Regions from separate parts of the Micromonospora sp. CA-269861 genome, predicted to be linked through region 2. Evidence: riboswitches for the same ligand, from Rfam matches in the RefSeq annotation. Region 2 holds a riboswitch; the other holds the start of a gene.
The links. Region 2 has a riboswitch for thiamine pyrophosphate ahead of thiE (thiamine phosphate synthase). Riboswitches for the same ligand answer to the same signal wherever they lie in the genome.
Positions count from the first base shown of each region.

Region 1: it holds a riboswitch for thiamine pyrophosphate, as region 2 does, so the genes downstream of both, ACQP0U_RS25700 (ECF transporter S component) here and thiE (thiamine phosphate synthase) in region 2, are expected to answer to the same signal.

Region 1 covers NZ_CP192014.1:5,623,292-5,637,385, forward strand. Annotated here, with positions in the region: gene ACQP0U_RS25655 (ArsR/SmtB family transcription factor) at 1-152, shown strand, start outside; gene ACQP0U_RS25660 (Fur family transcriptional regulator) at 149-547, shown strand; gene ACQP0U_RS25665 (hypothetical protein) at 647-1,255, shown strand; gene ACQP0U_RS25670 (hypothetical protein) at 1,265-1,432, shown strand; gene ACQP0U_RS25675 (acyl-CoA dehydrogenase family protein) at 1,441-3,438, opposite strand; gene ACQP0U_RS25680 (DUF6328 family protein) at 3,543-4,046, opposite strand; gene ACQP0U_RS25685 (sugar isomerase domain-containing protein) at 4,190-4,939, opposite strand; gene ACQP0U_RS25690 (aminoglycoside N(3)-acetyltransferase) at 4,936-5,736, opposite strand; gene ACQP0U_RS25695 (alpha/beta fold hydrolase) at 5,743-6,573, opposite strand; TPP riboswitch at 6,680-6,784, shown strand; gene ACQP0U_RS25700 (ECF transporter S component) at 6,860-7,447, shown strand; partial or broken gene ACQP0U_RS25705 (ABC transporter ATP-binding protein) at 7,559-8,988, shown strand; gene ACQP0U_RS25710 (energy-coupling factor transporter transmembrane component T family protein) at 8,985-9,785, shown strand; gene ACQP0U_RS25715 (hypothetical protein) at 10,192-10,698, opposite strand; gene ACQP0U_RS25720 (thiamine-binding protein) at 10,989-11,285, shown strand; gene gndA (NADP-dependent phosphogluconate dehydrogenase) at 11,464-12,906, shown strand; gene ACQP0U_RS25730 (pirin family protein) at 13,061-13,822, opposite strand; gene ACQP0U_RS25735 (thioredoxin reductase) at 13,819-14,019, opposite strand.
Region 2 covers NZ_CP192014.1:6,309,915-6,324,008, forward strand. Annotated here, with positions in the region: gene ACQP0U_RS28920 (hypothetical protein) at 1-1,711, shown strand, start outside; gene thiC (phosphomethylpyrimidine synthase ThiC) at 1,831-3,423, opposite strand; gene thiD (bifunctional hydroxymethylpyrimidine kinase/phosphomethylpyrimidine kinase) at 3,441-4,226, opposite strand; gene ACQP0U_RS28935 (thiamine phosphate synthase) at 4,223-4,963, opposite strand; gene ACQP0U_RS28940 (thiazole synthase) at 4,960-5,739, opposite strand; gene thiS (sulfur carrier protein ThiS) at 5,736-5,936, opposite strand; gene thiO (glycine oxidase ThiO) at 5,927-7,084, opposite strand; gene thiE (thiamine phosphate synthase) at 7,078-7,704, opposite strand; TPP riboswitch at 7,699-7,808, opposite strand; gene ACQP0U_RS28960 (ThuA domain-containing protein) at 8,121-13,952, shown strand; gene ACQP0U_RS28965 (hypothetical protein) at 14,024-14,094, shown strand, end outside.

The DNA.
Region 1 (14,094 bases), 690 kb from region 2:
AACCACTGGTCTCCCAGCACCTGCGGGTGCTGCGCGGGGCGGGCGTGGTGCGCGGCTCGCGCCGGGGCCGGGAAATCGCCTACAGCCTGGTCGACGAGCACGTCGCGCACATCGTGGCCGACGCGGTCAGCCACGCCGGGGAGGGATCATGAGCGAGAGCAGCGCCGCGGTGCGCAACACCCGGCAGCGTTCGGCAGTGAGCGCGCTGCTGGGCGAGATGGAGGGCTTCCACAGCGCTCAGGACCTGCACGCGATGCTGCGGCAGCGCGGCGAGCGGGTCGGCCTGACCACCGTCTACCGGACCCTCCAGGGGCTCGCCGACGCGGGTGAGATCGACGTGATGCGCCCGCCGGGCGGGGAGCACCTCTACCGCAGGTGCAGCGAGGGGCACCACCACCACCTGGTCTGCCGGGTGTGCGGGCGTACGGTCGAGGTGGCCGGCCCGGCCGTGGAGAGCTGGGCCGACCGGGTCGCCGCGCAGCACGGCTACGCCGACGTCAGCCACACCCTGGAGATCTTCGGCACCTGCCCGACCTGCGTCCGCTGACGAGCAGCGCCGCGGCCGGCGCAACCCTCGTCGGTCGGTCGCGTGCCGGGCTCATGTCACGGCTGCACGGAGCGGCACCTTCGTGGCACGCTGGCCGGCGTGAAAATCTATGCCGATCGGTTTCCGACCGCCGCCCGTCAGTTGCTCACCGACCTGCTCGTCGTCGCCTGGGTGTACGTGGCGATCCGCGGCGCGCTGTGGCTGCACGACCTGGTGCAGAAGCTCGCCGTACCGGGGCAGAAGTTGGAGGGCGCCGGCAGTGGCCTCGCCGACAACCTCGCCGACGCCGGGAGCAAGGTCCGCCGGGTGCCGCTTGTCGGTGACGAGCTGACCGCGCCGTTCCGGCAGGCCGCCGACGCCGCCCGAGGGCTCGCCGACGCCGGCCGCGACCAGCAGCACCTTGTCGACCAACTGGCCCTCGCCCTCGCCGTCGCGGTGCTGATCTTCCCGCTCGGCATCGTGCTGTTCGGTTGGCTGCCGCTACGGGTCCGCTGGATGCGCCGAGCCGGGTCAGCGGCGAAGCTGGCCGCCGGGCCGGCCGGCCGGGACCTGCTCGCCCTGCGCGCGCTGGCCACCCAGCCACTGGGTCAACTGACCCGGATCGGCCCGGACGTCGCCGAGGCGTGGCGACGCGGCGACGACGCGACAGTCGACGCGCTGGCCGCCCTGGAGCTACGCCAACTCGGCCTGCGCGGCCGGGGCCGCTAAGGTCGTCGGGTGTTCTACTTCCTCGTCGTCATCGCCGTCCTGCTGCTCGGCTACGCCGCCGTCCTGGTCTCCTTCGTACGCCGGGGCAGGAAGATCCCACCCGCGGCGTACCTGGCCCTGGCCGGGCTCAACGGTCTGATCCTGGCGGGGGTGCTGGCCTGGGCGGTCTCCCGCTGACCACCGGTCTACGGCTTCGGCGGGATGCGTCGGCGGACGTCCTCGGCGGTGGACGGGCCGGGCGACCAGCGGGCCACCCAGGGCAGCTCGTCGGACGGGGTGAGCACGCCCTCCTCCAGGCCGGCGTACCGGCCGGCGAGGATGCGCTTCGCGGCGGCGGTGTCGACCGAGTCGGTGTTGTCCCAGAGTGCGGCGAACAGGGCGTCGACCCGTACCCGCGCCTGCCGGCAGAACAGGTCGGCCAGCTCGATGTTCTCCGGGCGGCTGTCCCGTTCGGCGGTGGCCCGGACGCAGACCGCGGACATGGCGAACAACTCGGCGCCGATGTCCACGATCCGGCCGAGGAACGCCTGCTTACGTTCCATTTTTCCCTGCCAGCGGGACATCGCGTAGAACGTCGACCTGGCCAGCTTGCGTGACGACCGCTCGACCTGGCGCAGGTGCGCGGCGAGCGGGCCGAACTCGGCGTACGCCGAGGGGCTCTGCCCCCGGCCCACGGCGAGCGTGGGTAGCCACTTCGCGTAGAAGGCGCCCGCTCGCGCGCCGGCTCGGGCCTTGCGACCCAGCCCCGCGTCCGGGTCGATGATGTCGCCGGCCACCGACAGGTGGGCGTCGACCGCCTCCCGCGCGATCAGCAGGTGCATGATCTCGGTGGAGCCCTCGAAGATCCGGTTGATCCGCAGGTCGCGCAGCATCTGTTCGACGGCGGCCGGGCGTTCGCCGCGGGCGGCCAGTGAGTCGGCCGTCTCGTAGCCCCGCCCGCCCCGGATCTGGATCAGCTCGTCGGCGATCTTCCAGGCCATCTCGCTGGCGTACAGCTTCACCAGCGCCGCTTCGATCCGGATGTCGTTGCGGTCGTCGTCGGCGAGCAGGCAGCAGAGGTCGAGCATCGTCTCCATGCCGTACGTGGTGGCGGCGATGAAGGAGAGCTTCTGCGCGACCGCCTCGTGCTCGCCCACCGGCCGTCCCCACTGGACCCGGTCGGCGGCCCACCCTCGGGCCACGTTCAGCGCCCACTTGCCGGCGCCCACGCACATGGCCGGCAGCGAGAGCCGGCCGGTGTTCAGAGTGGTGAGGGCGATCTTCAGCCCCTTGCCCTCGCCGCCGATGACGTTCTCGGCGGGGACGAACACGTCGTGGAACCGGGTCAGGCTGTTCTCCAGGCCGCGCAGGCCGATGAACTCGTTGCGCCGCTCGACGGTGATGCCCGGGCTGTCGCCGTCCACCACGAACGCGGTGATCCCGCCCCGACGTCCCTCCGCGGCGGGCACCCGGGCCATCACCACCAGCAGGGTGGCCACGATGCCGTTGGTGGCCCAGAGCTTCACCCCGTTGAGCCGGTAGCCCGTGCCGTCCTCGGTCGGCTCGGCGATGGTGCCCAGCCGGGCCGGGTCGGAGCCGACGTCGGGCTCGGTGAGCAGGAACGCGGACACCTCACCGGCGGCGAGCCGGGGCAGGAAGCGGTCCTTCTGCTCGGTGGTGCCGAACATCTTCAGCGGCTGTGGCACACCTATCGACTGGTGCGCCGAGAGCAGCGCGCCGATGGCCGGGCTGACCGAGCCGGCCAGCATGAGCGCCCGGCAGTAGTGCAGGTTGCTCAGCCCGAGCCCGCCGTACTTCCGGTCGATCTTCATGCCGAACGCGCCGAGGTCGGCCAGGCCGTGGAACACCGAGTCGGGAATGGACGCGTCCCGTTCGATGGCAGCGCCGTCCACCTCGGTGGTCAGGAAGGCGCGGAACCGACCGAGGAAGTCCTCCGCCCGGGTCACGTCGTCCGGATCGGATCGGGGCCACGGGTCGATCAGGTCGAGCCGGAACCGGCCGAGGAACAGCTCCTTGCCGAAGCTGGGCCGGTCCCAGGTGGACTCGCGGGCGGCCTCGGCGACCTGCCGGGCCTCCTTCTCGGAGACCTGCCCGGCTTCCGCGGGCAGCGGCGCGGCGGCACCGGCGGTGGTTTCGGAGTCGGGGCCGTCCGGTGCCGGTCGGCCATTCTGCGTCGTGGTCACGGCTGCCCCCTCGAAGCTCGGTGCGGCTGCGTCGACGTGCGCGACTACCGCCACGCTACCCCCGGTTGTTACCCAGGGGTAGCGCTGCGTGAAGATCGGCGCGGTCAGCGACTGTTGATCGTGTCCGGGTCGTCGTCATCGTCGTCGATGTCGTCCTCACCCCAGTTGCGCCTGGCGAACGGCAGCAGCATCCAGAAGGTGAGGAACCAGAGCCCGGTCAGGGCGCTGAGCACGAAGGCGATCGGCCGGTCCAGCACGAAGTCGGTGATCAGCAGCACCGCGCTGACCATCGCGATCAGCATGAAGGCGAGACCACCGGTGGCCATCCGGTGGGCGAAGCGGACCAGCTCCGGCTTGCGCCCCTGCCGGAACAGCGCCCGGTGGAACGCCACCGGCGAGATGATCATCGCGGTGGCCGCGGCCGCCGCGAGCAACGCCACGATGTAGACGTCGCGTTGGAACTCGCTGGTCTGGGTGAACCCGTTACTGAACGGCAGGGTGAGCAGGAAGGCGAAGAGGATCTGCACGCCGGTCTGGGCGACCCGCAACTCCTGCAACAGGTCGGCGAAGTTGCGCTGCCAGCGCTGCTTCTCGGTCTCCTTGGACACGCGCTACCTCCGGTGAGACGCTACTGCCGGCGGTCCCGGCCGCCGGCAGCAACGCCAATGCCCCACCCGGCCGAGCGCGAAACAGGTTCACGACATCTGCCGTTCATCTCGCGGACGCAGATCGGCCGCCGCGGCGGCGAGCGTCAGGACCCGCGGCGGATGCGGCCCGCGTACCGGGCTTCCAACTCGTTGTTGTGCGCGTCGCCGTCGGGGATGTTCGCCGACAGGTAGACCGGGGCCCGCTCCCCCGCCGCCAGCAAGCGCGCCACCACCTCCACTGTCACCTGCTGGGCCAGCAGCGCCGCGGTGATCGAGGAGACCGCGCCGACCGCGCCGCCGCCGGGCAGGGGCAGCGTCGCATCGCCGTACGGTGCGCCGTTGTCGAGCACCACGTCGGCGAGGTCGCTCAGCTTGCGCCCGGACGGGTGCCGGGAGGTCATCCGGCCGGAGTGCTGCGCCGAGGTGATCGCCACCAGCCCGTGCCCGCGCTCCTTCACCAGCGTGGCGAACTCCACCATCGCGCCGTTGACCCCGGAGTTCGAGGCGAGCACGAAGACGTCGGTGGGGCGCACCGGGGCCAACTCGTAGAGGCGGTGCGCGACGGCCGGGTCACGTTCCAGCAGCGGGCCGAGCCGTTCGGCAGGTTCACCGCCGAGCAGCACCAGGTCGCGGAGCGCGATCCGGTTGGTCGGCACCAGACCGCCCGCCCGTCCGGCGATCTCCATCGCGAGGGCCTCCGAGTGCCCGGTGCCGAACGCGTGCACCACGCCGTCGGCTCGGACGGCCTCGGCGATCAGGTCGGCGGCCCGCCCCACCGCCTCCCGCTGACTGGCGGCCACCCGGCCGATCGTCTCGGTCACCACTGCCAGGTAGTCCTCGGCACTCACCGTCATACGTCCTCCGTCGTTCGATTGCGGGCCAGCCAACGAACCGCGAAGTCGACAGCCGCCCGCTGGCGCATCAACCTGCCGGTCCCGGCGCCGACCGGTCCGGTGCGTACCGCCCCGGTGGCCTCCAGGTCCCCGCCCAACACGGCGAAGTCGTCCGCGTCGAGCCGTACGTCCTGCCACCACACCCATTCCCGACCACCGTCGGCGGTACGCACGGCGGCGCCGAGCCGCTCCCGGGGCGAGCCGGGGCGGCGGTATTCGGCCAGGTGCAGCGAGGTGCTCACCGAGTGGTCCACGCCGAGCAGCAGGACGTCGGCGTCCAGGTCGTAGAGGCGGGCCAGCGGGGAGCCCTCGCCGAGCATGTCCGCCACTGTGTGCCCGGCGGTCACCTGCTCGGCGGCCGGCCCGAGTGCGGCGAACGACACCTGCGGGTGGGAGCTGCGCAGCGCGCCGGGCCAGCCGCGGACGGTTTCGGCGAGCGCACCCATGAACCGGCTCGGGGTGACCGCCGGGTCGAAGCCCGGCATCTCCGAGCGGATCAGCGGCCACCAGTCCGCCGGCACCGGCGGGTTGCGCCACTGCTGGGGGTCGCTGTTGTCGGGCGTGTGGGTCGGCACGACGATCGTGCCGTCCGGGCCGAGCGCGTCGCGCAGGGCGAGCACCACCGCGTGCGGGCCGCCGCTGACGAAGCCCAGCGGACGCAGGGCGGCGTGCACCAGCAGCGTCGCGCCGGGGCGTACGCCCAGCACGCGCAGCTGCGCCGCGATCGAGCGCCGCGACCCTGGCCCGTTGGCGTCCACCGCCGCTCAGGCCGTTCCGCCGGCTCGGGCCAGGATCGCCTCGGCGAGCGGGGCCGGCGCCGCGTCCGGGATCCAGTGACTCACCCCGGACAACTGCATGAAGCGGTAGTCCCCTGTGACGTTCGCCGCGCACGCTTCGGCGGCGGTCCGGCCGATGGCGACGTCCTTGTCACTCCAGACGTACGTGGTGGGCACCGCGACCGGGCCGACGCCGGCCAGGTCGGCGCGGGACATCGCGCGGTACCAGTTCAGCGCGGCGGTGAGCGCCCCCGGCTCGCGCATCGGGTCTGCGTACCGGTTGACCCGGGACGTGTCGCCCACCCCGCCGAGCAGCTTGCGCAGCGCTGTGGCGTGCCACGCCAGCAGCACCTTCTCCGCCTTGTCCGGCTTGCGGAACAGGGCGATGTACGACGAGCGGGCCTTCTGTTGGCCGTCGGTGGTCAGGGCGTGCGCCATGGCCGCCGGATGCGGTACGGACACCGCGGTCAGCGTGTGGACCCGCTCGGGGTGCCGGGCGGCGACCGCCCAGGCCACGATCGCGCCCCAGTCGTGGCCGACCAGGTGGACGGCGTCCAGCCCGAGCGCGTCGAGCACCGCCACCACGTCGGTGACCAGCTCGGGGATGCGGTAGTCGGCCACCGCCGTGGGCCGGGCGCCGGGCGAGTAACCGCGCTGGTCCAGCGCGTACGTGCGCAGCCCGCCCGCGTGCAGCGCCGGCACCACGTCGTCCCACTCGCCGCTGTGCTGAGGAAAACCGTGCAGCAGCAGGACGGGTACGCCGTCCGGTGGACCCTCGACGGTCACCTCGAACGTGAAGCCTCGCGCGTCAACCCGCATGATCGGAAGCGTACCCAGACGGCGGTGGGCCGGTCGCTCCCGCAGGTCAGGCGGATGCCCTGCTGGGCCCGCGCCCAGGTCGGTGCTAGCGTCAGCGAGACAACTTCATATCCGACAGGGGAGCGCACAGCGCTGAGAGTGCGGGCACGCCCGCAGACCCTCGAACCTGATCTGGGTAATGCCAGCGCAGGGAGTTCGGTCGACCTCCAGCCGCGCCGCAGTCCGGTGCCACCGGACGCGGCGTGCGTCTTCTCCTGGTTCTCTTCACTTGAACTGGGAGCAAACCATGGACAACACCACCAACCGTTGGCGCACCATCGACATCGTGGTCGCCTCGGTGATCGCGGTCGCCTTCGGCGTCATCTTCTGGGCCTGGGGCCTGGTCTGGAGCGCCACCGAGGGCGCGTTCGCCTTCTTCCCGCCGGCGCAGACGCTGCTCTACGGCGTCTGGCTGATGCCGGCGGTGATCGGTGGGCTGGTGATCCGCAAGCCCGGTGCCGCGCTCTACTGCGAGACCGTGGCCGCCGTCCTGTCCGCGCTGCTGGGCAGCCAGTGGGCCGGCACGGTGATTCCGCAGGGCATCGTGCAGGGCATCGGCGCCGAGCTGGCCTTCGCCGCCTTCCGGTACCGGTCGTTCCGGCTGCCGACCGCGGTGTTCGCCGGTGCGCTGACCGGTCTCAGCGCCGCGCTGTTCGACTTCTTCGTCTGGAACGTCGACTACGAGCTGACCGACTACCGCATCCCGTACGCGCTGCTCACCATCGTCAGCGCCACCGTGATCGCCGGCGCGGGCGGCTGGCTGCTGACGAAGGCCCTGGCCAACACCGGCGTCCTGGACCGCTTCCCGGTAGGCCGAGACCGCGCCCTGATCTGACCCTGTCCCGTTGATCAAGAGGTTTGCGTCAACGGAAGCCGAATTTCTGACGCAAACCTCTTGATCAACAACTGTGGGTGGGGGCGCGCGGGCCGGGAGGGGGTGGGTTTGGTGGCCGGAGTACTGCTGCGGGGGTTCGGGTGGCGGCACGCTGGACGGCGCGCCTGGGCTGTGCGCGGCGTTGACCTGCGGGTCGAGGCCGGGGAGCGGGTTCTGCTCCTCGGGCCGTCGGGGGCTGGCAAGAGCACACTGCTCAGCGCGCTGGCCGGGCTGCTTCCCGAGGACTCCGGCGAGCAGGAGGGCACCGTCGAGATCGACGGGCTCGACCCGCGCAAGGGTCGGGAGCGGGTCGGCATCGTCTTCCAGGACCCGGAAACCCAACTGGTGATGGCGCGCTGCGGCGACGACGTCGCGTTCGGGCTGGAGAACCGGGGAGTGCCGGCCGACGAGATCTGGCCCCGGGTGGACGAGGCGCTGCACCGGGTCGGTTTCCCGTACTCCCGGGACCGCCACACCGCCGCGCTCTCCGGCGGCGAGCAGCAACGCCTCGCCCTGGCCGGCGCGCTGGCCCTGCGCCCCGCCCTGCTGCTGCTCGACGAGCCGACCGCCAACCTCGACCCGGCCGGAGCCGACCTGGTCCGACACGCGGTGGCCGGCGCGCTGGACGCCGACACCACGCTGATCCTGGTGGAGCACCGGGTCGCCGAGGCGCTGCCGCTCGTCGACCGGGTGGTCGTCCTGGAACCGGGTGGCGGCGTCCGCGCGGACGGCACGCCCGAGGCGGTCTTCGCCGCCCACGGCGCCGCCCTGGCCGCCGAGGGGTCTGGGTGCCGGGTCACCCCATCGCGCCCCGGCCGGCCACCGCCGGCCCCGGGGAGCTGTTGCTCACCGCCGACCGGCTCGGCCTGCCGCCCCGGCTGGGCTGCACCGATCTCGCGGTACGCGCCGGCGAGGCACTCGCCGTACGCGGACCCAACGGTGCCGGCAAGTCCACCCTGGCGTTGCTGCTCGGCGGTCTGCTCCGGCCGGGCAGCGGGAGGGTCACCGCGTCCGCCGAACTGGCCGGCACGGACCACCGCACTCCCCCGCACCGGTGGCGGGCCCCCGCGCTGGCCCGACGGATCGGGTCGGTCTTCCAGGACCCGGAGCACCAGTTCGTCACCAGCACGGTCTTCGACGAGCTGGCGCTCGGCCCGCGCCGCACCGGTCAACCCGAGGCGGTCGTCAAGGAGACCGTGGCCGGGCTGCTGGAACGGCTACGGCTGGCCCGGCTCGCCGCCGCCAACCCGTACACCCTCTCGGGTGGCGAGGCGCGGCGGCTGAGCGTGGCGACCGCCCTGGCCACCGCGCCACGCCTGCTGATCTGCGACGAACCCACCTTCGGCCAGGACCGGCGGACCTGGCGGGAACTTGTCGACCTCTTCGCCGACCTGCGCGACGCCGGGCACGGCGTGGTCACTGTCACCCACGACGCGGACTTCGTCGCCGCGCTCGCCGACCGCACCGTCACCCTGCGACGCACCTCGGACGACGACAGATGATCAGCATCGAGCCGGTCGCCGCGCCGGATGCGCCGTTGGCCCGCCGCAACCCGGTGGCGAAGGTCGCCGCCGCACTTGCCTTCTCGTTCATCCTGCTGGCGACCCTGGACCCGGTCGCCCCGGCGATCGCCATCGCCCTCGAACTGGCAGTCCTGCCGCTGTTCGGCATCCGCTACCGGGTGCTGGCCCGCCGGGCCTGGCCACTGCTGCTCAGCGCCGCCGGCATCCTGGTCACCCTCGTGCTGTTCGCCGCCGACCGGTCCGGCCGGGTCCTGCTGGACGCGGGGCCGGTGCTGGTGAGCACCGGCGTGCTGCTCACCGCGCTCGGCCTGGTGCTGCGCGTGTTCGCGGTGGCGCTGCCCGGTGTGATCGTCTTCGCGACCACCGACCCCACCGACCTGGCCGATGCGTTGATCCAGAACGCGAAGGCGCCGGCCCGGTTCGCCATCGGGGCGCTGGCCGCGTTCCGGCTGGTGCCACTGCTCGGCCAGGAGTGGCAGATGATCAGCATGGCTCGGCGCGCGCGGGGCGTCGACGCGGGACGCAATCCGGTGGCGAAGCTGCGACTCTTCACCTCCACCGCGTTCGCGCTACTGGTCGGGGCGATCCGTCGAGGCACCCGACTGGCCGTGGCGATGGACGCGCGCGGCTTCGACGCCGGCACCCCCCGTACCGTCGCCCGCCAGCAGCGCTTCACCCACGCCGACACGCTCCTCATCGCCGGGGCCGTCGTGCTGGCCGCAGCCGCCCTGACCACGAGCGTCCTCCTGGGCACCTTCCGCCCCCTGATCAGCTGAACCCGCCACCCCGCTGCCCGCTGCCCGCCTGCCCGCCGCCCCGCTGCGCACGCCGCCAAGATCCGCACAACATCAGGGATGTAGTGGCCTCGTCGGCGGCGGAGGCCACTACATCCCTGATGTTGCTGTCACCACCCCGCGCCCACGCCCCGCCGCAGCCCTCGCCCCAGCCCCAGCCCACCCCGCCCCGCCCGCCCGGCCCGCTCCGCCCAGCCCGCTCTGCCCGGCCCGCCGAACTTGCGATTTCTGTCGTTGATTCATCCCGATTTGCCGGTAATGCGGGGACAGGAAGTGCAAGATCGGCGGGTCGGGCCGGGCCGGGCCGGGCCGGGCGGAGCGGGGTGGGCTGGGGCGGAGCGGGGGCTGTGCGGGGTGCATTGGGGCAGGGTGGGGTGGGGTGGGTTGATCAGCTGCGGCGGAAGGCGTAGCGGCGGGCCTGGCCGGCTTGCTGACTGCGGCCGCCGCCGGAGCGGTTGCCGCCGCCCTGCGGTGGCCCGGCCGTCGGTGCCGCCGGTCGCCCGGTCGGCTTCGGCAGATCTCCCACCGTCGGCGCGTCGACAACCGTCGGCACGTCGACCGCTGCCAGTACATCGACCGCTGCCGGCACGTCGACCGGCAGCGCCACCTCGTCCGGGACCGCCGCCGGCAGCGCCGGCTCGGCCAGCACCGCCGGCAGCGCCCGCTCGGCCAGCACCGCCGGCAGCGCCCGCTCGGCCAGCACCGCCGGGAACGCCGGCTCGGCCAGCACCGCCGGGAACGCCGGCTCGGCCAGCGCCGCCGGTAGGGCCGGTTCGGCAGTGAGGTCGAGGTCGGTGAGGGTGGGTGGCAGCGGGCCGTGGCCGGCCGCCGGGTCGACGCCGAGTGGCGTCGCTCTCGGGGTACGGGTCTTCTTCGGGTTACGCCTGGCAGGCATCCGGGCCTCCTTCAATGCCGACCGGCACGGCCGGTCCCGCGCTGCGGCGGTCGGTCGGATCGGCTGGTGACCGTCGTCGCGCGACGGTCGAGTGGGGAAGGGACTGCTCACCGGGGTCTGCCAGGGCCATCGCCGCCTGTCGGCGGGGAGGGGATGCGGGACGCCCGGGAGCGCACGGACCGCGACGCGGGACGGCGGGCCGGCTCGGAAGTGGGGCGTCAGTTACGCATGTCCGTACCGTAGCCACCGCCCGACCGGCGCGCACCCGTTTTTACTGGCACGATCGGCACATGCTGATCGCGTTCTCGATCACCCCGCTCGGCGGTGACGACTCCGTGGGTGACCTGGTGGCCGAGGCGGTGCGGGTGGTCCGTGCGTCCGGCCTGCCCAACCGGACCGATGCCATGTTCACCACCGTCGAGGGCGAGTGGGACGAGGTGATGGCGGTGGTGAAGCAGGCGGTCGACGTGGTCGCCGCGCGGGCGCCCCGGGTGAGTGTGGTGCTCAAGGCCGACGTCCGGCCCGGGGTCACCGACGCGCTCACCGGGAAGATCGCCCGAATCGAAGCCCGCCTCGCCGAAGGCTGACGCGTACGGCGCGGGATGACGACACGTTTCCCTGCGCGCGGTCCACCGACCACTGCGAAGGCATCGGCAACGTCCACGTCACGTGCAGTAACGGGACGTCGATCACTGGTCCGTATCGGCTCCTGTCACGGTAAGTTTCCAAACGCTGATAGTGGTGTGACGAGAGGTGGCGGCACGGATGGCTGATCAGGCGAGGGCACAAATCGGTGTGACCGGGCTGGCGGTGATGGGTCGCAATGTGGCCCGCAACCTGGCCCGCAACGGCTTCACGGTGGCAGTGCACAACCGCTCGCCGGAGCGCACCCGCAGCCTGGTCGCCGAGCACGGCGACGAGGGCACGTTCGTGCCGGGCGAGACGATGGCCGATTTCGTGGCGTCACTGGAACGACCCCGCGCGGTCATCGTCATGGTCAAGGCCGGCGCGCCCACCGACGCGGTGATCGACGAGTTGGTGCCGCTGCTCGACGAGGGCGACATCATCGTCGACTGTGGCAACGCCCACTTCGCCGACACCCGCCGTCGCGAGGAGGCGCTGCGGGCGCAGGGGCTGCACTTCAGCGGCACCGGCGTCTCCGGTGGCGAGGAGGGCGCGCTGCGCGGGCCGAGCATCATGCCGGGTGGCTCCACCGAGTCGTACGCGAAGCTCGGGCCGATGTTCGAGAAGATCGCCGCCCAGGTGGACGGCGTGCCGTGCTGCACGCACGTCGGGCCGGACGGCGCCGGGCACTTCGTGAAGATGGTGCACAACGGCATCGAGTACGCCGACATGCAGCTCATCGCCGAGGCGTACGACCTGCTCCGGGCCGGCCTGGACGCGACGCCTGCCGAGATCGCGGAGATCTTCCGGGAGTGGAACAGCGGCGAGTTGGAGTCGTTCCTCATCGAGATCACCGCCGACGTGCTCGCGCACACCGACGCGGCGACGGGCCGGTCCTTCGTGGACATCGTGCAGGACCGGGCCGAGCAGAAGGGCACCGGTCGGTGGACCGTGCAGAGTGCCCTGGACCTGGGCATCCCGATCACCGGGATCGCCGAGGCGACGTTCGCCCGTTCGCTCTCCGGGCACGTCGACCAGCGCGAGGCGGCCCGCCGGGCGTTCCCCGACGCGGGTGAGAAGTGGCAGGTCTCCGACCGGGAGACCTTCGTCGAGGACGTTCGCCGGGCGCTGCTCGCTTCCAAGATCGTCGCGTACGCGCAGGGCTTCGACCACATCCGCGCGGGCAGCCAGGAATACAACTGGGACATCGACCTCGGCGGCACCGCGACGATCTGGCGGGGCGGCTGCATCATCCGGGCCCGCTTCCTGAACCGGATCCGCGAGGCGTACGACGAGCAGCCCGACCTGCCGACGCTGCTGGTGGCGCCGTACTTCGCGGAGGCGGTCAGCGCTGGTGTGCCGAGCTGGCGACGGGTGGTGGCCGACGCGGCCCGGGCCGGTGTGCCGACGCCCGCGTTCTCGTCGTCGCTGGCGTACTTCGACGCGTTGCGCGCGGAGCGGCTCCCGGCCGCGCTGATCCAGGGCCTGCGGGACAACTTCGGCGCGCACACCTACCAGCGGGTGGACCGCGACGGCTCGTTCCACACCACCTGGGCCGCGGACCGCACCGAGTCCCCGGCGTAGCCGGCGCGGCACCGGCCTAACCGACACGGCGCCGGCCTAACCGACGCGGTGCCCTGCGCCGCCGTGATCGTGCTCGATCCTTGATGTAGTGGTCTCCCCCGACGGGGAGGCCACTACATCCATGTTCGGGGCGGGATCAGGGGACGCGGCACCGTCAGGCGACAGTGGCGTGCATCTCCCAGACGAGGATCTCGGCCGGATCGTCGGCGGTGACCCGCCGGCCACCGGTCATGGTGAGCCGGGCCGCGTCGCCGCTGCCGAGCGGGCCGCTGCCCTCCAGGGTCACCGTGCCGTCGGGCACGTAGACGTGCACGTAGGGCGCGTCGGGGATGGTGACCTCGTCGCCGGGGGCGAGACGGGCGGCGTGCAGGGTCGCGTACCTGTTCTGGATCCGGATCGCCGAGGCACCGTCGTAGCGGTCCATCCCGGAGGCGATCGGCACCAGGCCCCCGCGCAGCAGCTCGTCCTCGATCTCCAACTGCTCGTAGCCGGGGTCGACGCCCTGCTCGTCGGGGAGCACCCACATCTGCACGAAGTGCACCGGGTCGCTGTGCGGCTCCTGGTTGTTGAGCCGCCAGGCGTCGTTCTTCTCCGAGTGCAGGATGCCGGTGCCGGCGCTCATCCGCTGCGCCAGACCCGGGTAGATCACCCCGGAGTGCCCGGTGGAGTCCTGGTGCACCAGGGAACCGCGCAGCACCCAGGTCACGATCTCCATGTCCTGGTGCGGGTGGGTCTCGAAGCCTGCCCCCGGTCGGACCACGTCGTCGTTGTTGACAAGCAGCAGGCCGTGGTGGGTGTTGGCCGGGTCGTAGTGCCGGGAGAACGAGAAGGAGTGCTTGGAGTCCAGCCAGGAGATCCGGGTGGCGAAGCGATCATCGGCACGACGGATGTCGACGGAGGGTGCGGGCGCGGTCACCAGGCACGCTGCCCGGCGTCGGGGGTCGACGGCGCCCAGGTCAGGGCCGGCTCGCCGGTGGCCAGTTCGGCGATCTCACCGGTCCGCAGTTGTGGTGTGTGGCCGAACTCGGCGCAGTGCTGCTCGGCGATCTCGGCACAGATCTCGGCCACCTGCTCGCAGATCGGGTCGCCCAGGTCAGCGGCGTTCAGCGCCATGATCATCTTAAATCGGAGATCCCGCATTTCCCCCCCAACCGCCGTCGTCCCACCACCTCCGGACCCTACCCGCCC
Region 2 (14,094 bases):
GACCCCGGCGGGTGGCCGCGCGGTCGACGAGCCGACCGGCAGCACGGCGACGGGCACGAGCGGCGGTCCGACCGGTGGACGCACCACCCGCAAGGCCGCCGCCGTCCCGACCAGCACGGACGGACCCGGTGCCGTCCCGACCAGCACGGACGCACCCGGTGCCGGCACCACCAGCACTGACGCACCCGGTGCCGGCACCACCAGCACTGACGCGCCGACCACGCCGATCAGCTCGGACGCTTCCGTCCCCGCCACCGGGGGCACGGCCCGGACCAGCGCGGCCGCGACCGGCACTGAGGCGACCAGCTCGGGCACGGCCGACCACGGCACGCACGAGACGCCGCCGGCGATCAAGCCACGACGGACCCGTAAGTCGAAGACCACTCCGGACGCCCCCACCTCCGACGCGGCTGACGACACGTCCCCTGCCGATTCGACGACCACCGGCGCGACGACCACCGACGGAACGGTCACCAGCGCGACGACCACCGACGGAACGGTCACCAGCGCGACGACCGCCGACGCGACGGCCACCAGCGGGACGGTCACCGGCCGTGCCACGAAGGGTGCCCGGCCGGGCAGGTCCGCCGACAGCACCGGCTCCGACGCCGCCACTCCGGTACCCGGCCAGGAGACCCCGGGTGAGCGGTCAAGCTCGACCTCCGAGGTCGCCTCGGCCATGTCCTCCGGCACGGCAGCAGCCCGGGCCACCGCTACCGGCGCGAAGCGAGCACCTGCCAGCCCCGCCACCGGCGCGAAGCGAGCGCCGGCCACCTCGACGACCGCCGGCACCGGCGCGGCGCAGGTGCCGGCCAGCCCGGAGTCCCCGACCACGGCGACCGACGGAACGCACACATCGACCACCGCGACCGGCGACGCCGGTGCGGAAGCCGCGCCATCTCCGCGCGTTCCGAAGACCGGCACGGGCAGCAAGGCAGCACCGGCCGACGCGACAACCGATTCCGCAGTCGCCGCGGCCGGTGGCACCGGCAGCGCACGGCCCGCCGAGGACGTCCCCACGGCCGGCTTGTTCGGGGCCGCCGCCAGCGACCCGGACGCCGACCTGTGGACGCCCGCGCCGTCGGCCTGGCCGGTCACCTCGACGTGGACGGTGCCACCGCAGACCTCCGCGCCGGAGACAACGGGGGCAACGTCATCGGAGGGATCGAGCGGGTCGGACGAGCCGACCGGGCCGACGCCCAGGCCCCGGCATCGGGCACCGTTGCCGGACCTGAGCCGGGCCGGCACCTGGAACGCGTTCGACACCTCGCGACGTGCCAGGTCGACGGGATCGCAGGACAGCTCGACGGCACGGACAGCGCCGACCGAAGCCAGCGAGACGACCGCTCCGGCCGAACACCCCGGCCCGACGGGGTTCCCGGGCACGCTCGGCGCGCCCTCCGACGCGGCTGGCACCAGCGCCGCCGCAGACAGCGGCGATGTGGCACCCACCGACGCCACGTCGGCAGCTCCGAAGGTGGCAGAGCAGCCCTCCCGGCGAGGGCGGCTCGGCGGGCTGTTCCGCCGCAACCGGTCCCGCGCCGACGAGGAGAACCCGAGGACGCCGGACGCGGCCGAGCCGCTGGCGACCCAGGACGAGGAATTCGTCGACTGGGTCGCCGGTCTGAGCAAGCCGGTGTCGGACAACGAGCCCGAGCAGGAGAACAGCCGCCGGTCGTTGCGCTCCACCGGCCGACACCACCGCGACTGAACCGCCGCGACTCACCGCGCCGCGCAGGCGTACCGACCGGCCGCCACCTGATCCACTCGGGTTGCCCCCCGGGACGCCGCGAGGACGGCCCGGCCGTGCCCCGGGGGGAACCGGGTGGGTCAGGCGAGCGGGAGGTAGACCCGGCTGCCGCCAGAGACGAACTCCTCCGACTTGTCCTTCATGCCGCGTGCCGCGTACTCCTTGAGCTCCTGGGTGATCTTCATGGAGCAGAACTTCGGGCCACACATCGAGCAGAAGTGTGCGGTCTTCGCCGGCTCGGCGGGCAGGGTCGCGTCGTGGTACGAGCGTGCCGTCTCCGGGTCCAGTGAGAGGTTGAACTGATCCTCCCAGCGGAACTCGAACCGCGCCTTCGACAGGGCGTCGTCCCAGGCCTGCGCGCCGGGGTGCCCCTTGGCCAGGTCCGCCGCGTGTGCCGCGATCTTGTACGCGATCACGCCCGCCTTCACGTCGTCCCGGTCCGGCAGGCCGAGGTGTTCCTTCGGCGTGACGTAGCAGAGCATCGCGGTGCCGAACATGCCGATCATCGCGGCGCCGATCGCCGAGGTGATGTGGTCGTACGCCGGGGCGATGTCGGTGGTCAGCGGACCGAGCGTGTAGAAGGGCGCCTCGTGGCACCACTCCTGCTGAAGGTCCACGTTCTCCTTGATCTTGTGCATCGGCACGTGACCGGGGCCCTCGATCATCACCTGGACGTCGTACGCCCAGGCGACCTTCGTCAGCTCGCCAAGGGTGCGCAGCTCGGCGAACTGCGCCTCGTCATTGGCGTCGGCGATGGAGCCGGGACGCAGCCCGTCACCGAGGGAGAACGTCACGTCGTACCTGGCGAGGAGCGCGCACAGCTCCTCGAAGTTGGTGTAGAGGAAGTTCTCCTCGTGATGCGCCAGGCACCACGCAGCCATGATGGAACCGCCCCGGGACACGATCCCGGTGACCCGGTCCACGGCCAGCGGCACGTACGGCAGGAGCACTCCGGCGTGCACAGTCATGTAGTCCACGCCCTGCTCGGCCTGCTCGATCACGGTCTCCCGGAACACCTCCCAGCTCAACTTCACCGGGTCGCCGCCGACCTTCTCGAGTGCCTGGTAGATCGGCACCGTCCCGATCGGCACCGGCGAGTTCCGCACGATCGCCTCGCGGGTCTCGTGGATCCGCTTGCCGGTGGACAGGTCCATCACGGTGTCCGCGCCCCAGCGGGTGGCCCAGGTGAGCTTCTCCACCTCCTCGGCGACCGACGAGCTGACCGCCGAGGTGCCGATGTTGGCGTTCACCTTGACCAGGAACGCCTTGCCGATGATCGCCGGTTCGCACTCCGGGTGGTTGACGTTGAGCGGCAGCACCGCCCGGCCGGCGGCGATCTCGGCCCGCACGAGTTCCGGGTCGACGTTCTCCCGGATCGCCACGAACTCCATCTCCGGCGTCACCACGCCGGCCCGCGCATACGCGAGCTGGGTGGGCCGGCGACCGTCCACCCCGGCGAGTGGCGTGCCCGCACCTCGCACCGGCGCCACGTCACCCCGCTCGGCGATCCACGGCCCGCGCAGCGGCGGCAGCCCCACCTCCGGGTCGGAACCGGGACCTGACGTGTCGTAGAGCCGCACCGGCGGAAGATCTCCGGTCAGTCCCACCTCCGCGAACGGCACCCGGACATCCGGCCGCGAACCCTCGACGTACACCTTGCCTCGTGCGTGCATGACAGCCTCCCTGGTGATCAAGCGGACCAGCCGAAGTGGTTCAGCGGCCCGCGCCCCGCGCCCAGCTCCCAGCTCCGCGCGCCGGTCAGCGCACGGAGCACGTACTCCTTGGCGGCCCCCACGGCGGCCGGCACCGGATCGCCCAGACCGAGCCGCACGGCGATCGCCGCCGAGAACGAACACCCGGTGCCGTGCGTGTGCCGGGTCGTCACCCGGGGCGCGCGCAACAGGGTGGTGACGCCGCCGCCGTGCAGCACGTCGACCGCCTCGCCCCCGTCCAGGTCGCCCCCGGTGACCACCACGTACTCCGGGCCGCCGGCCGCGAGCGCCTCGGCGGCCACGACCATCGCGGCCACGTCGTCCACCGGGCGTCCGGTGATCGCCGCGGCCTCCGCGCAGTTCGGGGTCGCCACCCTGGCGTACGGCAGCAGCCGCTCCACCGCGCCCACCACGCCGAGCCGGTGACCGCTCGTGGCGACCAGCACCGGGTCCACGACGAGTTGAGGCAGCCGACCGTCCCGGGCCGCCTCGGCCACCACGTCAGCGATCGCCGGGGTGCCGAGCATCCCCGTCTTCACCGCGCAGACGGTGAAATCGGTGAGCACGCTGTCCAACTGCTCGGTGACAGTGCGCGGGGGCAGCGGCAGCACCGCGTCGACACCCCTGGTGTTCTGCGCGGTGACCGCCGTGAGGACGCTGGTGCCGTACGCGCCCAGCGCGGCGAAGACCTTGAGGTCGGCCTGGATACCTGCGCCGCCGCCGGAGTCCGAGCCGGCGATGGTGAGGATGGTGCGCGGTGTCACTTCTCCTCCTTGGTTGCGGTTTGGGGCTGCGGCCGACCGTGCCCACTTCGGGCGGTCAGGCTTGATCCCTGCGTGGGCACGGTCGGCCGCAGCCCCTGTCGTGGAGACCTGGTGCCTCCGCGCCGGGTTTGGGTCAGCTCAGGGGTGACCGCCTCTTGGAAAGCGCTGGTCAGGGTGGCTGCTGTTTCGGTGGGGTCTTTTGCTCGCATGAGTGCGCCCAGCACCGCCACGCCGACGGCTCCCGCCTGGACGCAGGCGGTTACCTGTTGTGGGGTTTCCACTCCGCCCAGGGCCAGCAGCGGCACCGGGCTGGCCTCGACCAGCGTTCGCAGGCCATTCGGTCCCAGGGGTGGGCCGTAACCCGGCTTCGTCTTCGTGAGATAGACCGGGGAGACCGTGGCGTACTGCTCGGTGGTCAGGCGGTTCAGCTCGGGTTGGTGGTGGCAGGAGCGGCCGACCAGGCCGTGGGCCGGCGGCGGGTACGGGCCGGCGGCGGGCAGGTGCACGGCGTCGCCGCCGAGCGGGTCCGGGCCGGCAACGATGAGGGTTCCGCCGACGTCGGCGAGGATCGCGCGCAGGTCGGCCGCGAGGGCGGCGCGTTCGGCGCGGGGCAGGTCCTTCTCCCGCAGCACCACCCAGCGCACTCCCCCGGCCACGGCTCCCGCCACGACCCGGTCGAGCGCGGCCCGCGCGACGAGCCGATCGGTCAACACGACAACTCCGGACGGCGGGGTCACAGGTCGGGTCTTCCCTCGTCGGGGGTGGAGGCGAGCGCGTGGAAGCGGCGCTCGATCCGGCCGGCGCCGGCCGCCAGACGCCCGGCCTCGACCGCGTACCGCATCGCGGTGGCCATCGCCACCGGGTCGGCGGCCCGGGTGACGGCGCTCGCCAGCAGCACCCCGTCGCAGCCCAGCTCCATCGCCAGGGCCGCGTCGGACGCGGTGCCGATGCCGGCGTCGAGGATCACCGGCACGTCCACACCCTGTCGGATGAGTCGGATGTGGTGCGGGTTGCCGATGCCGAGCCCCGAACCGATCGGGGAGCCGGCCGGCATCACCGCGGCGCAGCCCACGTCGGCGAGACGGCGGGCGAGCACCGGGTCGTCGCTGGTGTACGGCAGCACTGTGAAGCCGTCGGCGACCAACTCCTCGGCGGCGCGGAGCAGTTCCACCCCGTCGGGCAGGAGCGTCCGTTCGTCGCCGATCACCTCCAGCTTGATCCAGTCGGTGTCGAACGCGTCCCGGGCCAGCCGGGCCACCTTCACCGCCTCGGTCGCGGTGTGGCAGCCGGCGGTGTTCGGCAGCAGGCGTACGCCGCACCGGTCCAGCAGGTCCAGCAGCCCACCGGTGGAGCCCGGCGCGGTGCCCACCCGGCGCAGCGCCAGGGTGACCAGCTCGGTTCCGGACGCCCGGATCGCCTGCTCCAACACGTGCAGGTTCGCGGCGCCGCCGGTGCCGAGGATCAGCCGTGAGGTGAAGGTCTCCCCACCCAGCTCGAACGGCATGCCGCTCACCCGCCCTGCGCCGCGGTGAGGACCTCGACCCGGTCACCGTCGCGCAGCGTCCGCGCCGACCAGCCGGTCCGGGGCACCACCTCGCCGTTGACCGCGACCGCCACCCCACGCGGGTGCGCCACGATGTCGCGGACCAGGTCCGCCACTGACGCGCCGGCCGCGACGTCGCGTCCGGCCCCGTTCACCGTCAACTCCACGGGTCCCCCTCCATCGTCGGTTCAGGTCCGCCCACCGCGGCAGCGCCGAAACGGTCGGCGCGAAAGGGCGCAAGCAGCGGGTCGGGTACGCCGCCGAGCACCAGATCGGCGATCAGGTCGGCGGTGATCGGGGTGAGCACGATGCCGTGCCGGTGATGCCCGGTGGCGGCCAGGACGCCCGGCCGGTCGGGCAGCGGCCCGAGGATCGGCGCGTTGTCCGGGGTGCCCGGGCGCAGCCCGGCGACCGCCTCGACCAGGTCGTACTCGGCCAGTTCGGGCAGCAGGTCGACCCCGGCGCGCAGCAGCCGCTGCACCGCGCCGGCGGTGACAGTGGTGTCCGAGCGCTCCTCGACAGTCGCGCCGAGCACTACCTCGCCGTCGGCGCGGGGCACCAGGTAGACGTGCTCGCCGTCGGCGTACCCCCGGATCACGTGCCGGAAGCCCGGCGCGACGCCGTCGGGCGCGCGCAGCCGGAGGATCTGGCCCTTCACCGGCCGCACGGGCAGGCCGGTGAGCGCGGCGGCCCCGCAGCCGGCGGCGACCACCGTGACCCCGGCATCCACATCGGACAAATGTCGGACCGGCTGTGGCACGAGCACCGCGCCGGCCCGCTGCGCAGCCGCGCGCAGCGCCGGCACCAGCAGCCGGGGGTCGACCTGGTGGTCGGTGGGCGCGAGCGCGCCGCCGCGCACCCGTGGGGCGAGCGCCGGTTCGCGGTCGCGCAGCTCGCTGGGGCGCAGCGGCGTCACGGGCAGGCCCAAACCCTGCTGGTACGCCCACAGCCGCCGCGCCTCGGCCAGGTCGTCGCCGGTGAGCCCGACCATCAGGGTGCCCTCGGTCCGGTAGCCGATCCCGACTCCGGCGGCCTCGGTCAGCTCGGCGGCGAACGCCGGCCAGCGGGAGGCGGATGCCAGCAGCAACCCGGTCAGCTCCCGCTCACCGAAGTACGCCTCGGCGACCGGGGAGAGCATGCCGGCGGCCACCGCCGACGCCCCCGAGCCGGGTGCCGGATCGTGCACCGCCACCCGCAACCCTCGCCCGGCGCATCGCCAGGCGATCGCCAACCCGATCGGCCCCGCCCCCACCACTGCCACGTCCGGCCGGACCCGGTCGCTCGACGGCGCTGACGGGTACCGGCCGGTCAGCACGTCAGGGCCTCGATCAGCTCGGCGGTCGCCCGTGCCGGGTCGGCGGCTGTGGAGACGGCACCGACAACCGCCACCCCGTACGCCCCGGCGGCCCTCAGCTCCGGCACCCGCGCGGCTGTCACTCCGCCGATGGCGATGACCGGGACGTCGACGGCGTCGACGACGGCGCGTACCCCGGCGGGCCCGATGGGGTCCGGCAGGCCGGTCTTGGTGCTGGTGGTGTGGCACGGCCCGACGCCGAGGTAACTGGCTCCCGCCGCGACGGCCTCGCCCGCCGTGCCCGGCGCGCGGGCGGTGGCCCCCAGCACGCCGGTGGGGCCGAGCACCCGGCGGGCGGCGGCGACCGGCAGGTCGTCGGCACCGACGTGCCCACCGGCGGCTCCCACCGCCAGCGCCACGTGCAACCTGTCGTTGACCAGGCAGGTTGCCCCGTACGGCGTGCAGAGCGCCAGCACCCGCCGGGTCAGGTCGTACGCCTCGCGGTCGGTGGCGGAATCCTCGACCCGGACCTGCACCACCAGGTCGGCGTGGGCCACGGTGAGGGCGGCGCGAACCACGGCGAGTGGGTCGCGACCGGGTCGGGTGTCGGTGATGAGATGCAATCGCCCCAGGGACGGCACGGCAACGCTCCTCCCTGCGCCGGCATTACCCGGATCAGGTTCGACGGTCGGGGGCTGTCAGCCCCCCTCTCAGCCCGGTACACCGGGCTCCCGTGGGTTACTTGCGTGTCACCGTACGACAGATCCGCCGGGCTGCCAAGGCGAGGGGGCGGCGGCGGCCGGTGGACCGGGCCGCGTCAGAACGATCAAGATCCATGGGGCACTTCATGCGGTCCTGTTCGGAATGTCGCCCCCCGTTGCAGAACCGTTACCCGTCCGCATCTTGCCCGACATCGAGCCAGCCGAATTAATTTGTTCAGCGATTCGACAAAATGTCGGTGGGGACACCCTGGCACGGTGTGACCACCGGCTCCATCAGGGACGGCCTTCGGCGTGCCGACTCCCGCGAGCTCTGTCACTACGACACAGGAGGCGGCGTGTCCCGTTCTCGTCGTGCCCGCGTACCCATCACCGCAACCCTGATCTCCCTGGCCATGGCCTCGACCACCCTGTTCGGCGCGCCCGCCCAGGCGGCCGCCCAGGTCCCCCCACGGGATGCGAAAGCCGCATCCCCGGTCAGCCAGGTGGCGCCGAAGGCGCCAAAGGCCGCAGCCGATCCCTTCTCCGTCCTCATCTTCTCCAAGACCGCCGGCTTCCGGCACGACTCCATCCCCACCGGCATCGCCGCCATCCAACAACTCGGCGTCGACAACGGATTCACCGTGGACAACTCCGAGGACGGCGCCGCATTCAACGACGCCAACCTGGCGAAGTACAAGGCGGTGATCTGGCTCTCCACCACCGGTGACGTGCTCAACGCCGACCAGCAGGCGGCGTTCGAGCGCTACGTGAAGGCGGGCGGCGGCTACGTCGGCATCCACGCGGCGTCGGACACCGAGTACAGCTGGGCCTGGTACGGCGACCTGGTCGGCGCGTACTTCGCCAACCACCCGCAGAACCAGCAGGCCACAGTCAAGGTGGAGGATCACGCCCACCCGTCCACTGCCGGACTGCCGGACCGCTGGTCCCGGTTCGACGAGTGGTACAACTACCAGACCAACCCCCGGCCGGACGTCCACGTGCTGGCCAGCCTGGACGAGAAGAGCTACACCGCCGGCGCCGGCGCGATGGGTGCGGACCACCCGATCGCCTGGTGTCAGGACTTCGACGGTGGTCGGTCCTGGTACACCGGAGGCGGGCACACCCGGGAGTCGTACGCCGAGCCCGGCTTCCTCTCCCACCTGCTCGGCGGCATCCGCACCGCGGCAGGTGTCGAGAACGCCGACTGCGGCGCCTCGAAGACCTCGAACTTCGAGAAGGTCACGCTGGACAGCAACACCAGCAACCCGATGGAGTTGGACATCGCCCCCGACGGGCGGGTCTTCTACATCGAGCGCGACGGTCGCGTGCAGATCGTGAAGCCGGACACCGGCAACACCGTCACCGCCGTCGACCTGGACGTCTTCACCGGCAACGAGGACGGCCTCATCGGCATCCGGCTCGACCCGGACTTCGCCACCAATAACTGGGTGTACCTGTACTACGCCCCGAACGACGGGGTCACCCGCAACCTGCTGTCCCGCTTCACGGTGACCGGCGACACCATTAACCCGGCCAGCGAGAAGCAGGTGCTGCGGGTCGACACCCAGCGCAACACCTGCTGCCACGCCGGCGGCAGCATGGCCTTCGACGGCGACGGCAACCTCTACCTGGCCACCGGTGACAACACCAACCCGTTCGAGTCGAACTCGTACTCGCCGATCGACGAGCGGTCGGGCCGCCAGGACTACGACGCGCAGCGCACCTCCGCCAACACGAACGACCTGCGCGGCAAGGTGATCCGGATCCACCCGGAGGACGACGGAACGTACACCGTGCCGTCGGGCAACCTCTTCGCGGCGGGCACCGAAAAGACCCGTCCCGAGATCTACGCGATGGGCTTCCGCAACCCGTTCCGGATCGGCACCGACCCGAAGACCAACACGCTGTACGTAGCGGACTACGGACCGGACGCCAACGCGGACAACCCGAACCGGGGCCCCCGCGGTCTGGTCGAGTGGAACATCGTCACCCCGGGCAACTACGGCTGGCCGTACTGCACGGGCACGAACGAGGCGTACAACGACTACACGTTCCCGTCCGGCCCGAGCGGCGCGAAGTTCGACTGCGCCGCGCCGGTGAACAACTCGCCGAACAACACCGGCCTGACCAACCTCCCGCCGGTGGTTCCGGCGACCGTCGACTACGGGTACGCCGGTGACGCGCGTTACCCGGAGATCGGTGGCGGTGGCGCCCCGATGGGCGGCCCGGTCTACCGGTACGACGCCGACCTCAACTCGAACCGCAAGTGGCCGGCGTACTACGACGGCAAGGCGCTGCTCGGTGAGTGGAACCAGAACAAGATGTACACCATGCAGGTGACCCCCGACGGCAAGTCGTTGGTGGACATCAACCAGCTGCTCACCGGGCTGAGCATGATCCGGCCGATGGACTTCGAGTTCGGCCCGGACGGCGCGCTGTACCTGATCGAGTGGGGCAGCGGCTTCGGCGGCAACAACGACAACTCCGGCGTCTACCGGATCGACTACACCGCCGGTGACCGCGCACCGATCGCGGCGGCGTCCGCCAACCCGACCTCGGGTCCGGCGCCGTTGACCGTCACGTTCTCCAGCGCCGGCTCACGGGACCCGGACGGTGGCACGCTCACCTACGCCTGGACGTTCGGCGACGGGCAGTCCTCCACCGAGGCCAACCCGACCCACACGTACGCCACGGCGGGCAACTACACCGCCCAGCTCACCGTCACCAACCCCAAGGGTCGGACCGCGGTGGCCAACGTTCCGGTCACCGTGGGCAACACCGCGCCGACGGTCTCCATCGAGTTCCCACCGGACGGCGGCTTCTTCAACTGGGGCGACCAGGTCCGTTACTCGATCAAGGTGACCGACCCCGAGGACGGGCAGATCGACTGTGACCGGGTCGGGCTGCAGGTGCTGCTCGGTCACGACGAGCACGCCCACCCGCTGGAGCAGCACACCGGCTGCACCGGCACCGTCCAGACGTCGCTCGCCTCCGGGCACGGCGCCGAGGCGAACGTCTTCGCGGTCTTCGAGGCCACCTACACCGACAAGGGTGGTGCCGGCGGTGCCGGTGCCCTGACCGGCCGGCAGATCGAGGTCCTCCAGCCGAAGCAGAAGCAGGCCGAGTACTTCACCGCCACCGGGCGTGCCCCGGTGAGCACCGGCGGCGGAGACGCCGGCGTGCAGCGGGAGACCGGCGCCGACACCGCCGGTGGCGGCCAGAACATCGGGTTCATCGAGGACGGCGACTGGTGGTCGGTGGCCCCGGCGGACCTGACCAACATCACCGAGATCCGGTTCCGGGCCGCCTCCGCCGCCGCCGGCGGTCGGATCGAGGTCCGCGCGGGTGCGGTTGACGGACCGGTGGTCGCCACGGCCACCGTGCCGGCGACCGGCGCGTGGCAGACGTACACCGACGTGAGCGCACCGGTCACCGGTGCCGCGAGCGGCTCGCTGTACTTCCTGGCCCGCGACCCGAACGGCGGAACGGGTTCGCTGTTCAACGTCAACTGGATGGACTTCGTCGGCCGCGGTGTCACCGAGAACGGCCCGCCGGTGGTCAGCGCCACTGCCACCCCGGCCACCGGCACCGCACCGGTCACCGTTGCCTTCGACGGCACGGCCACCGACGCCGAGGGCGACACCCCGCTGACGTACGCCTGGGACTTCGGTGACGGAGGCACGGCATCCACCCTGGACGCAAGCCACACCTACACCAGCCCGGGCACCTTCACGGCCACCCTCACGGTGACCGACAGCAAGGGCGCCAAGTCGTACGCCACCGTGCCGGTGCGGGTCGACGCCCCGGACACGTCCTGCTTCGGGGCGCGTTCGGACGACTTCAACGGCAACAGCCTCGACAAGGCGCGCTGGACCAGCGTCATCAGGGAGAACCAGCTCTACTCGCTCAGTGGCGGCGCGCTGCGGCTGCCCACCGGCGTGGGTGACCTCTACGGCGCTCGCAACGACGCCACCAACCTGGTGCTCCAGGCGGCCCCGACCGGCGCGTGGGAGATGACCACAAAGGTCACCCTGCCGGTGACGGCCAACTACCAGCAGGCCGGCGTTCTGGTGTACGGCGACGACGACAACTACGCCAAGCTGGACCTGCTGTACAACGGCAGCCGGCGGGTGGAGTTCATCCGGGAGACGGCTGCCACGCCTCGCAACGAGGCCGCCGACAGCGCCGCCGCACCGGCGGGTGACACCGTGTACCTGCGGATCACCAGCGACGGGACGAACCTGACCGCGTCCGCATCGGGCGACGGGCAGACCTTCACCCCGGTCGGCCGTTCGGCCGCGCTCGCCGGCATCACCAACCCGCGGATCGGGGTCTTCGCGCTCAACGGTGGCACCGAGGCACCTGTCGTCGACGCGGCCTTCGACTCGTTCCAGGTGACGCCGGACGCCCCGGCCGGGCCGGTCGACCCGTCGGACGAGTTCACCGGCAGCACGCTGGACAAGTGCCGGTGGGACGCGATCCTTCGGGAGGACCCGGCCGGTTACCGGGTCGCCGATGGCGCGCTGCGCATCGACGTGCCCAACGGTGACATCTACGGCACCGACAACACCGGGCCGAAGAACTTCATCCTCCAGACCGCGCCCTCGGGCGACTGGACCCTGGAGACGAAGGTCGACGGCAGTCTGCTGAACGAGCAGTACCAGCAGGCCGGTCTGCTCGTGCAGGCCGACGACGACAACTACCTGAAGTTCGACTTCATCGCGGACAACCAGGCCGGCCAGGCGGTGACGCGGCGGATCGAGTTCCGCAGCGAGATCGCCGGGGTGGTCCAGAACCCGCAGCCCGAGGCGGGCAACCTGACCTCGGCGGTGTGGCACCTGCGGTTGGCCCGCACGGGCGACACGTTCACCGCGTCGTACTCGGCCGACGGGACGACCTGGACCGCGTTGACGGCGCTGACCAACAGCGCGGTCGGGGCCACCCCGAAGGTCGGGCTGTTCACCCTCGGCGCCAACCAGACGGCGTCGAAGACCGCCTCGTTCGACTACTTCCGGCTCAGCACCGAGGTGGCCGACGAGACGGCGCCGGTCACCACAGCGGCGGTTTCCGGTACCCCGACCGAGGGGTGGCACACCGGGCCGGTGACGATCACGCTCAGCGGGGCTGACGAGGCCGGCGGTAGTGGGCTCGACAGCACTGAGTACCAGCTGGACGGGGCCACCACCTGGACGGCCTACACCGCTCCGGTGGCGGTCAGCGGGGACGGCGAGCACGAGCTCCGGTTCCGCTCGACGGACAAGGCCGGCAACGTGGAGGCGACGAAGACCGTCTCGGTCAAGATCGACGCCACTGCGCCGGTGACCTCGGCGACGTTCGCTCCGGCGAACGACGCCGGCTGGCACAACGGGACCATCCCGGTCGTGCTGGCCGCCACCGACGCCGGTTCCGGCGTCAAGACGGTGGAGTGGTCGCTGGACGGTGGCGCGTGGACGCCGTACTCGGAGCCGGTCGAGGTGACCGGTGACGGGCAGCACGAGCTGCTGTACCGCTCGACCGACAAGGCGGGCAACGCCGAGACGCTCAAGTCGGCGGTCTTGAAGATCGACGGCACCAAGCCGACGCTGCTGGTGTCCGGGCTCGCCGACGGCCAGCTCTACGGCGACAGCCAGGACATCCGGGTGTCGTGGCAGGCCGTCGACCCGAGCTCGGGCATCGCGAGCGTGGTCGGCCAGTTGGACGGCCAGGCGTATGCCAGCGGCACTCTGCAGGCCATGTACGACCTGTCGCTCGGCCTGCACGAGCTGACCGTGACCGCGACCGACAAGGCGGGCAACAAGACCACCTCGACGGTCAGGTTCTTCGTCACCACCTCGTTCCGGGACATGCAGAGTCTGCTGGACCGGTTCAAGGCGACGGGGCGGCTCTCGACCAAGGCGCACAAGCAGCTGTCGAACAAGCTCGACGCTGTGCGCGCGTCCGAGGCGGCCGGTGACGACAAGGCGGCGGTCCGGCAACTGACCGCATTCCGGACGCTCGCCTCCGACGCCACGCTGGTGGGTGAAGGGGAGATCCGGGACGTCCTGATCCGGGACGCCGACGCCATGATCGTTCGGCTCGGCGGCGCGGCCAGCAAGGCCGGGGTCAAGGCGAACGACGGTGACTCGGTCAAGGGCACCGGACGGCTTGGTGGCGATGCCACCCGGCTGGCACCCGGTCGCCAGCTCTGATCCGACGAGGCCCCTCCCCGGCGCTGCGGCGTCGGGGAGGGGCCTCCCTCATCGGTAGTGAGGAGATGTCCGTGACGGGTATCCGCAAGGTGTTGGCCGCCGTGTCCGTCGGACTGGCCCTGACCCTGGTCGCCGCCGCCCC